DNA from 4 places in the Phosphitispora fastidiosa genome. Region 2 is predicted to be linked to each of the others. Evidence: riboswitches for the same ligand, from Rfam matches in the RefSeq annotation. Region 2 holds a riboswitch; each other region holds the start of a gene.
The links. Region 2 has a riboswitch for cyclic di-GMP ahead of Ga0451573_RS17980 (sigma-70 family RNA polymerase sigma factor). Riboswitches for the same ligand answer to the same signal wherever they lie in the genome.

Region 1 (2,195 bases), on a different contig from region 2:
TTAACTAATTCAATTTCCTGAACGTAATCAGGACCGGCAGGAATTTTATTGCTATCGGTAAGTATCCTCACCACAGGCTTCTCTGGGTGAATGCGCCTATTGCATACAACAAGCCCTATCTCACCCGAGCTAAGCTCCACCAAAGAACCGGCAGCATACCGGGCGACATTTTGCAGAAAAAGCTCCATTAATGAGCTGTCTATTTTCAGCCCTGCTTCTTCATTCATCAGTTCTATAGCCTCACAGGTGCTGTAAGCCTTCCGGTGTTTCCGCTCACTGGTAAGGGCATCAAACAGGTCAGCAATGGCTGCAATCCTGGCAAATTCACAGATGTCAGTATTCTTTAGGGCTCTCGGGTAACCAGTACCATCTATGCGTTCATGATGCTGAAAAGCAACATGTGCTGCCAGCAGGTTAACATCTTTCTGGTCTCTCAGGAGGTTAAAACCTTTGATGCTGTGCTGCTGCATTTGACTGAATTCTTCGGGCGAAAGCCGGCCCGGTTTTTCCACCACCTTGGGATCAACATACATGGACCCGATATCGTGCATAACTGCCCCCACTCCCAGGTCCCGCAACTGAACCTCGTTATAGTTTAAGGCCAGACCGATGCGCAGTGACAGGATACATACATTCAGGCAGTGGGCATACAGGTAACTGTCATAAGAGCGGATATCACAAAATTCAAAAAGCAGCTGCCTGTTCTGCAGAACCTCGTCTGCCAGCCTGTTTACCAGATCCTTAATCAGTTTGGTATCTACCTTTTGGTACTTTTTAGCCTCTTCAAAAACCCTTCGCAATGTTATAATCCCGTCTAATCTTGTACTGTCAGAAACTACATCGGGGAACTCGATGTCCCGGCAAAAACCGTCAATAATAATGATTGTCGGGTAACCCAGGGCCTGCAGCCTTTTGGCATATGCAGGGTTAAGTTCACTCCCGGCAGAAAGCAAGACGCTCCCATTGGCTGAATAAAGACTTTTCCCCAAAATCATCCCTGACTGCAGCTTGCTTACAGATATTTTGCGCATAGACCTGCCCCCTCTCCTGTCATTTTCGTCACTTTCGTCATTTTAGGAAATAAAAATTCCGCCTTGCTTGCCGGAAAAGCAGACGGATCAGTTTTTCGGCAGCCTGGCTGTCATAGCAAAAGCTTTAGACCCATGGCTTTGCGTCCCTAACTTTCGGTAGGTTTGCCTTTACGGTAAAAAAATATGCGGTTAGCTTATTATATTTATACGTTACAAGCCAATGTAAACAGGGTGTCCGGTAAAGAAATATTAATCCCAATTGAGCAACTGTATCAAAAGCCCTAATTATAATAATTATTAAATAATGTTGTACTGATAAAACAGTTATATCTTTTCATATACTCTACTATCAAACAGTCAATTTCACAGCTCTTGTTGTACACATCCGGGTCATTTAGACCCTTATTCTTTACCAAACTGTACATTTCTCTCTGTTTTTCCCGGATCTTTTTCCGGAATTCCCGACGGTTTGTCCACATTTTCATCTCTCCCACACTTTATTGTGGTTGGATTGTTAATCTGTCCCAAACTGTGTTTTTTTTATGTTTTCTTCTAGGAATTATTGCAAATATCCTTCAGAGAAAATGTCGAATACCGTCAAATCGAAATTTTTTTTCCAAAATATTATTATTTCCATTCTAATAATACATTGTCACCATCTTTAAGTGGCGTTGTAAATTCAGCGGAGCTCCCGTTAACTTTTAGTTCAAGTCTCATTCCGGTTTCGGGAGGTATTAACTGAAGATTGGTCCGTGTCAGTACATCTGTAAGAATAGCATCCACCCCAGGAATTTCTACCGTTTCATTATTAACCGTGACAATAGTAAACCTGGGGACATTAGATTCGTCCTCACCTGCCGGATCTACTGTCTCTGCATGCTCTACTGTCTCTGCATACTCTACTGTCTCTGCATGCTCTGCCGTCTCTGCATGCTCTGCAAGCTCCGCCGCTTTCATTGGCTCTGCCGCAGTATCCGGCTCAGTTTGGATATCGCCGGTATCATCTCCTGGAACAGGCTCAACGTTTGGCATTGGTTCACCGGTCGGTATTGGTTCAGCAGCCCTTTCCAGGATTATGTCATCCCCGTCATTAACTTCAGCCATGGAATCAACCAAACGCTCGTTAATATATATGTAGCAATCGTCACCGGAATCAGCACAGCC
Region 2 (2,195 bases):
TAAGCCTTTTAGCAGCAGAGCTAAAGAAGTAGCCTTTCGTTGGTATACGCTAATTGCAGTAGTGATGATATCTATTATCTTAACTATTCTGGGAACTGACAGTTTGATTGGCTGGACAATGGCGTTTGCACTATTGTGGCAGGCATTTACTCTAACACCGTTGGGACATAGGTTTATAGGATTATGGGACATTTTACTTACATTTAAAGTGAAAGGGGGGAGACAGAATGTGGAAGATTATGACTAAAATAATGTTCCAAGGATTGGCAGCAGTATTGACTGTGGTCGCTATGACGAATATTGGGACAAACAGCATGTTTATGTTTTATCAACCGGAACCTCCTAAAAAGTATTAAAGTAAAAATTTTCTCTTATGGTAAATATTTTGGCCAGTAAATGCAAGAGATTTAATCGAATTCAATCGATAATGAAGTTTAGAAAAAACTTACTTGATGATAAAAATAGAATAATCAGCGAAAAGGGCAAACCTGCCTAAAGGCAGGGACGCAAAGCCATAGGGTCTAAAGTGCTTGCTGCACTATGATAGCCTAGCTGCCGCAGAGACTAGTATTAAACCTGCCCTTTATAGCGGCGGGTTTTTTTGTTTGCCATGGTTGAGAATTTCGGTAATACAACACTCATGCGCAACCTGAGACTGTTTACAAGCATCGGGAGGATTGGCACATGAAAAAAATTACGCAAGCATTATCTCTCTCGGTACGAATATGCACTCTCCGGCCTTATGGCTTTATGCGCATCCATAAGATTTTTCATATTGCAGCACACACATATTGACTGGAAAACCGCAGTTTGCAATACGCAGATTGCGGTTTTCTTTTTGACAAAAATCACATTTATTCGAGAAAAAACGACAAATAGGTACATTGTTACATTCGAAAGGTGCCGCTCTCCTCCGCTTGTTCTTCATTTTTCAGATTTAAAAGATCTCGAAATGGAGGACAAGTCGATGGAAAACTATGGCAAAAAATATACTCTGCTGGTTAGAGGCAAGCGCGTTTCTGTGACAAAGGAGGTCTATAAAGCATATTACAAGTGCCGGGACAGGGAAAAATACCTGGACGAGCTATCAGAAGAAAACAACATCTCGCTCGAAGGCTGTATCGAGAACGGCGTTTCCGTGGAATACATAATATCCACTATGATGGAGTCCCTGGAGGACGCGATCATAAAAAGGATGATGATCGCTAAGCTGTACCGATGCCTCGAAATGCTCGACAAGTCGGAAAGAACGCTCATCGAGGAGTTGTATCTTAGGGGCAAAAGCGAGCGTCAGTTTTCGGCGGAAACAGGGAGTCCCTATATGACCATCCATGACAGAAAGATAAAAATCCTTGGCAAAATAAAAAAACTTATGGAAAAATAAGAATTTTTCCGTGCAACCCCCTCATTTTTTCCCTATAGAAGTGAGGGGGTTTTTATGTTCTCTCTCTTGCTCTTTGAAAATTACATATCCGGCAGCATAAATACATGAGCTGTCCAGCCGTGTGAAAAGCGGCAGCGACGTTGACGGGCGCGCCAAGACTGCCTGCGGATGAATTTCATCCGTCGAACCGATGGCATCGAAGGTGACGAGCGGGAACGCCTGGTCATAAAACAGTCTGTGGTGGACTGTTTCGCAATGAAATGGACAGTGACAATGCTACTTCCGTCCAGCCACAGACCTCAAGCAATGGGGGCGGCTCGCAGAGATCCTGGGAGAGGTGAAATTCCTATGGCGTTTGCTCAACCGGCAAACCGTTTATGCTGCCGCACTGAGAGCCGTAAGGCTTTTTTCGCTTCGGGAAGTAGTGTCGAATAGAAGCGTTAATATGTAATGAAGAACAAGCAGATCATTTTTTTGATCTTGGAAACTATGCGGCAGGGCGGTCTTTTCCGTCCTGCCGCATCCTTCTGGGATTAAATTCAAAATATCAGGGAGGAACACGAAATGGAAAAGGAAGCATTGACTGAATTGCTAAAGAAGGAGCTAATCATCGGATATATGTACGGTCTTGACGGAAAGCGCCAGGAATACTACTTTGAGAAGTCTCCGTCCAGCATTGCGAGCTTTATCATGCTGAAAAAGGAGCAAGCGGACAAAATCGTTCTGACAGATACACTGGACAGGCTGGTGTTGGACACCTTTGGCGAATTTATAAACCGCTACCCGGATCGGAAGCTTCTGCAGGAAATCA
Region 3 (2,195 bases), on a different contig from region 2:
GGACTGGGTCAGGAGAAATCCCTGCTGCAGGGCTTTTTCCTGGTAAAGCAGAAGGTAAAAGGAATGTAGACATTACTAAAACACGACATTTTTTTTGAAAAAAGAAGGGAATTAGACGCGTTTTGTCGAAAAAACAAACACGAGCTTTGAGTCATAATTAAGTAGGAGCGCCTACTATTGAGAGTAGGATCTCTTGTTCCGGCATCTGTTAGTACCATCCGGTACCGATACTGTATGGTACAGGGATGTCTTTTGTTTTTTTTAAGAAGGTGTTGCCTGCGCCGGCCACCCCGGAAGACGTGGAGGAGATCTGGTGTCAAACCGACCTGACTGCACTTATGCCCGACATATACTGTTGAGTGAAACCAAAAAGATCTGTAAGGAACTGTTTGGAAAGGGTCCTGAGAAAGTCAGGTTGCGTATTGCGGGTGATGTTGTAGTTATTGAACTTTTTTGTTTCCTGCGAGCTTCCGAAATCCAACTGATAGGACAGCAGCCACAAAAGGCCGGTCTTGTTAAAGCATACCGGCAGGCAGTATTTGAATGTATGAAAGAAGAAGTGGAACAAAGAGTGGAGAATGTACTGGGCTGTAAAATAATAAGGCATTTATATGAAATAGATGTGCCGGCAAATTTCGCGATAAATGTGTTAATACTGGACGAACCATTTTAAAAGTAAATAAAATGCTTGAAAAAGGTAAACCTGCTAAAGGCAGGGGCACAAAGCCAAGGGTCTAAGGCAGTCATCTCCTGGAGGATAACTGCTTGGCGGAAAGGCTTATATTTTGGGAAGCGCAGCCTGAATGGCTGAAATTCTCAGTTGACATCTATGGTTCCAATCGGTCCGAAAAACGGACTGCATGGTATCTATGGATGTCTTTTGCTATTTTTGATAGGTATAAATCAGTTTGGCGGGAGGTGAGCAGACGTTCCAGAGTAACGGATTACTCTGCAGAAAAGGCTGTACTAATTTACAGGGAGGTTGGAAGAATGAAGAAAAAAGGCTTAGTGAAACTTAAAATCAGTACCAAACTTGTTGGCAGTTTTCTGGTTGTATTGCTTTTAACGGCTTTTATCGGGGTAGTGGGGATAATGCAGGCAGACCAGATTAACGGAAATGCCACCGAAATAAGTGACAACTGGATGCGCAAGACCAGGATTGTTGGTGAGCTAAACGGCTATAACGCGGATTACCGAATTTATATAGTCCAATACGCCTTCTCGGCTTACCGCGGGGATGTTAATAGCACTGCGGGGTATAAAACGCAAATTGATAAAAGTGTTCAGGATTTTGAAGCAAAAATTTCTGAGATCGAAGGTCTCGTGACAACAGAAGATGGAAAAAAGGTGTTTGCTGATATCAATTCAACCTGGAAGGAGATGCTGGAGACTGATGCCCGCCTCATGGAACTTGTTACTGTCGGTAGGAACGCTGAGGCACTGGCCCTTCTGGAGGGTGAGTCAAGGGCGAGGTATGATGCCGGCAACAAGGTATTGGATGACTTCGCCGTATTAAACAGGCAGGAAACCGATGCACTTGTATCCAGTAATAAAAGCGCTTATGACATAGGAAGAAATACCAGCATTATTACCATTTTTATTGCCCTGGCGGTGGGATTGTTACTGGCTGTATTCATGGCCAGAAGTATATCAAAACCTGTTACCCAGATGGCCAGGGTTGCCCTAAAACTTGCTGACGGGGATCTCACTGTAGAGGAACTGCGTGTCAAATCCAGAGATGAAATCAGGGACCTGGCAGAATCATTTAATAAAATGGTCAGGAATCTCAGGGAACTTATACAGGGGATTAATACCACCAGTGAATCTGTTGCTGCTACCAGTGAGGAACTTTCTTCCAACGGTGAGGAGGCTACTAAGGCAACTCAACAGGTTGCCAAGGCCATTGAGCAGATAGCTATGGGCGCAGGGGAACAGTCCAGAAGCGTTACTGATACCGTTAAGGTTGTGGAACAGGTATCTCAGGCTATCGAACAGATAGCATCAGGCGCCCAGGAACAGAGCAGAAGTGTGGTTAATACTACGTCTATGGTTAATGAGATGACCGACAAAATTGAACAGATGGCACGGGGAATGGATAAGGTAAAAAGTTCCTCAAAGCAGAACGGGGAAGTGGCTTCTGCAGGGGGACATGCTGTGGAGAAAACTGTTAAAGGTATGCTGGGGGTAAAAGGAGC
Region 4 (2,195 bases), on a different contig from region 2:
ATCATTCAGAGAGGCTTCCGCCAAAGTACAATCTGGCATACTTTGGATTGACCATGGATAGGGAAAATTTATACCGGAGAATAGAAAAAAGAGTTGATGTTATGATTTCAAGGGGGCTGGTTGATGAGGTAAAAAAACTTTTGGAAATGGGATATGGGGCTCACCACACTTCAATGCAGGCGATTGGGTACAAAGAAATTATTTATTATTTGAACGGTATATGCAGTTTTGAAGAAGCGGTGGAATTAATCAAACGTAATACCCGCAGGTTTGCCAAAAGGCAGTTGACATGGTTCCGGCGAGATTCCAGAATCAAATGGAAAGATGTCGAAAGCTACAGCAATTTTGATGAAATTGCGAGCGAAATAGTATCTGAATCAGAAGGACAATTTGGTAAAACGTAGAATAGAAAAGAAAAACTGAAATTTGGAGGGACCAGAATGACAAAGACGCAGATAAATTTACAGGATTCATTTTTGAACCAGGTTAGGAAGGAGAATATTCCCGTTACTATATATCTGGTTAACGGTTTTCAATTAAAGGGAATTGTCCGGGGATTTGATAATTTTACTGTTATCCTTGAGTATGATGGAAAACAGCAAATGGTATACAAACATGCCATTTCCACAATAACTCCTTTTAAGGCCATTTCCACAAACATGAGTGACCAAATGAAGTCATGAAATTACAATAAGATTCTATACTGTTACTTTTAATATAAGGGTAATATAAAAGAGGATGTCCTTTGAGGCATCCTCTTTTTCTAGTCAATTTATTTGGCTACTTTACCCTTAAGAGCTTTACCTGCCTTAAAAACCGGCACCTTGGCAGCAGGTATATTGATAACTTTTCCCGTTTGGGGGTTACGGCCTTTTCTGGCTTTACGCTCTTTCACCTCAAATGTGCCGAAACCGATAAACTGAGCTTTTTCTCCCTTGGCAAGAGCATCCTGAATACTGTCAAAAACCGCATTAACAGCCTTCTCAACATCTTTTTTCTTGAGAGTTACCTTCTCTGCAACTTGAGCAACCAGGTCAGTTTTGGTCAACAAGAAAACCTCCTTTGATATTTTGGGTTATCAGGCGCAAAAAATATATGTTGTTAAAGAATTGAACCCTCCCTTCGAGTGTTTTAAGCCAGCCGGCATATTTCGGAACGAAATTTGCAGCCGTGTGAATTCCCGCCAAAAAATAACCTGCCAACATTGCCAGCAGGTAAAAATGCATTGTTCGCGGCAACTGGCTGTCCCATTATTTAGGACCCTGTAGTTTTGCGTCCTTTTCTTACGAAAAGTTTGCCTTTATCAGCGCTAATTTACTAATTCAGATAATAATTATTCTACATAACTTCTGAAATTCCTGCAATTATATCCAAATTATAACAAGGTTTTTATTTTCCTGTCACAGATGTTGTAATTGTGCGTATAATAGTAGAGTAAAATACTTTGCACTAAGGGGGAAGGCTTTTGGAAATAAGAATTGTCCGCCCCAGGAGCAAGGCCGCAAAAAGCAATGCCGCAAAAAGCAATGCCGCGGAGCATGTCGAAAAACACATTGATACCGGGTCCAAGGAATTGCCGTTTGCGCCGGCAGGCAGAGAACAGATAAAAAATATAACCAATGAGCTTAATGATATGATAGGCTTACATTCAGTAAAAAAACTGGTATATGAAATAAGCGCCTTTATTGAAATTCAAAAGAGAAGGCAGCAGGAAAAACTGGTTTCGGAACCCCTGGTCCTGCACATGATCTTCAGAGGCAATCCAGGGACAGGGAAGACCACTGTGGCTCGCATTCTCGGAAAACTTTTCCGGGAAATGAATGTATTGTCAAAAGGGCATCTGATTGAAATTGAACGTGCCGACCTTGTTGGTGAGTATATTGGACATACAGCCCAGAAGACCAGAGAACAATTAAAGAAATCTTCAGGGGGCATACTTTTTATTGATGAGGCCTATTCCCTGGCAAGAGGAGGAGAAAAAGACTTTGGGAAAGAGGCTATTGATACCTTGGTGAAGGCCATGGAGGACCAAAAAGACAACCTGATTCTGATACTTGCCGGTTATAACCAGGAAATGAATGAATTTATTAAAACAAACCCCGGATTAAAGTCCAGATTTCCGATACACATCGATTTTCCTGACTATACCATCAAAGAACTGCTGCAAATTGCCGACGTGATGCTTGAGAAGCGGC

Region 1: linked by a shared signal. The riboswitch ahead of Ga0451573_RS08220 (HD-GYP domain-containing protein) and the one ahead of Ga0451573_RS17980 (sigma-70 family RNA polymerase sigma factor) in region 2 are both predicted to bind cyclic di-GMP.
Region 3: linked by a shared signal. The riboswitch ahead of Ga0451573_RS05845 (methyl-accepting chemotaxis protein) and the one ahead of Ga0451573_RS17980 (sigma-70 family RNA polymerase sigma factor) in region 2 are both predicted to bind cyclic di-GMP.
Region 4: linked by a shared signal. The riboswitch ahead of Ga0451573_RS00410 (HU family DNA-binding protein) and the one ahead of Ga0451573_RS17980 (sigma-70 family RNA polymerase sigma factor) in region 2 are both predicted to bind cyclic di-GMP.

The regions. Positions count from the first base shown of each region.
Region 1 covers NZ_JAHHUL010000006.1:162,450-164,644, reverse strand. Annotated here, with positions in the region: gene Ga0451573_RS08220 (HD-GYP domain-containing protein) at 1-1,031, opposite strand, end outside; cyclic di-GMP riboswitch class I at 1,126-1,208, opposite strand; gene Ga0451573_RS08215 (aspartyl-phosphate phosphatase Spo0E family protein) at 1,313-1,510, opposite strand; gene Ga0451573_RS08210 (cell division protein FtsA) at 1,659-2,195, opposite strand, start outside.
Region 2 covers NZ_JAHHUL010000028.1:591-2,785, forward strand. Annotated here, with positions in the region: gene Ga0451573_RS17970 (accessory gene regulator ArgB-like protein) at 1-247, shown strand, start outside; gene Ga0451573_RS17975 (cyclic lactone autoinducer peptide) at 228-356, shown strand; cyclic di-GMP riboswitch class I at 472-560, shown strand; gene Ga0451573_RS17980 (sigma-70 family RNA polymerase sigma factor) at 968-1,384, shown strand; gene Ga0451573_RS17985 (recombinase family protein) at 1,949-2,195, shown strand, end outside.
Region 3 covers NZ_JAHHUL010000004.1:107,406-109,600, reverse strand. Annotated here, with positions in the region: gene Ga0451573_RS05855 (gluconeogenesis factor YvcK family protein) at 1-69, shown strand, start outside; gene Ga0451573_RS05850 (Na-translocating system protein MpsC family protein) at 314-673, shown strand; cyclic di-GMP riboswitch class I at 687-773, shown strand; gene Ga0451573_RS05845 (methyl-accepting chemotaxis protein) at 766-2,195, shown strand, end outside.
Region 4 covers NZ_JAHHUL010000001.1:76,296-78,490, forward strand. Annotated here, with positions in the region: gene miaA (tRNA (adenosine(37)-N6)-dimethylallyltransferase MiaA) at 1-404, shown strand, start outside; gene hfq (RNA chaperone Hfq) at 441-683, shown strand; gene Ga0451573_RS00410 (HU family DNA-binding protein) at 773-1,048, opposite strand; cyclic di-GMP riboswitch class I at 1,231-1,309, opposite strand; gene Ga0451573_RS00415 (AAA family ATPase) at 1,466-2,195, shown strand, end outside.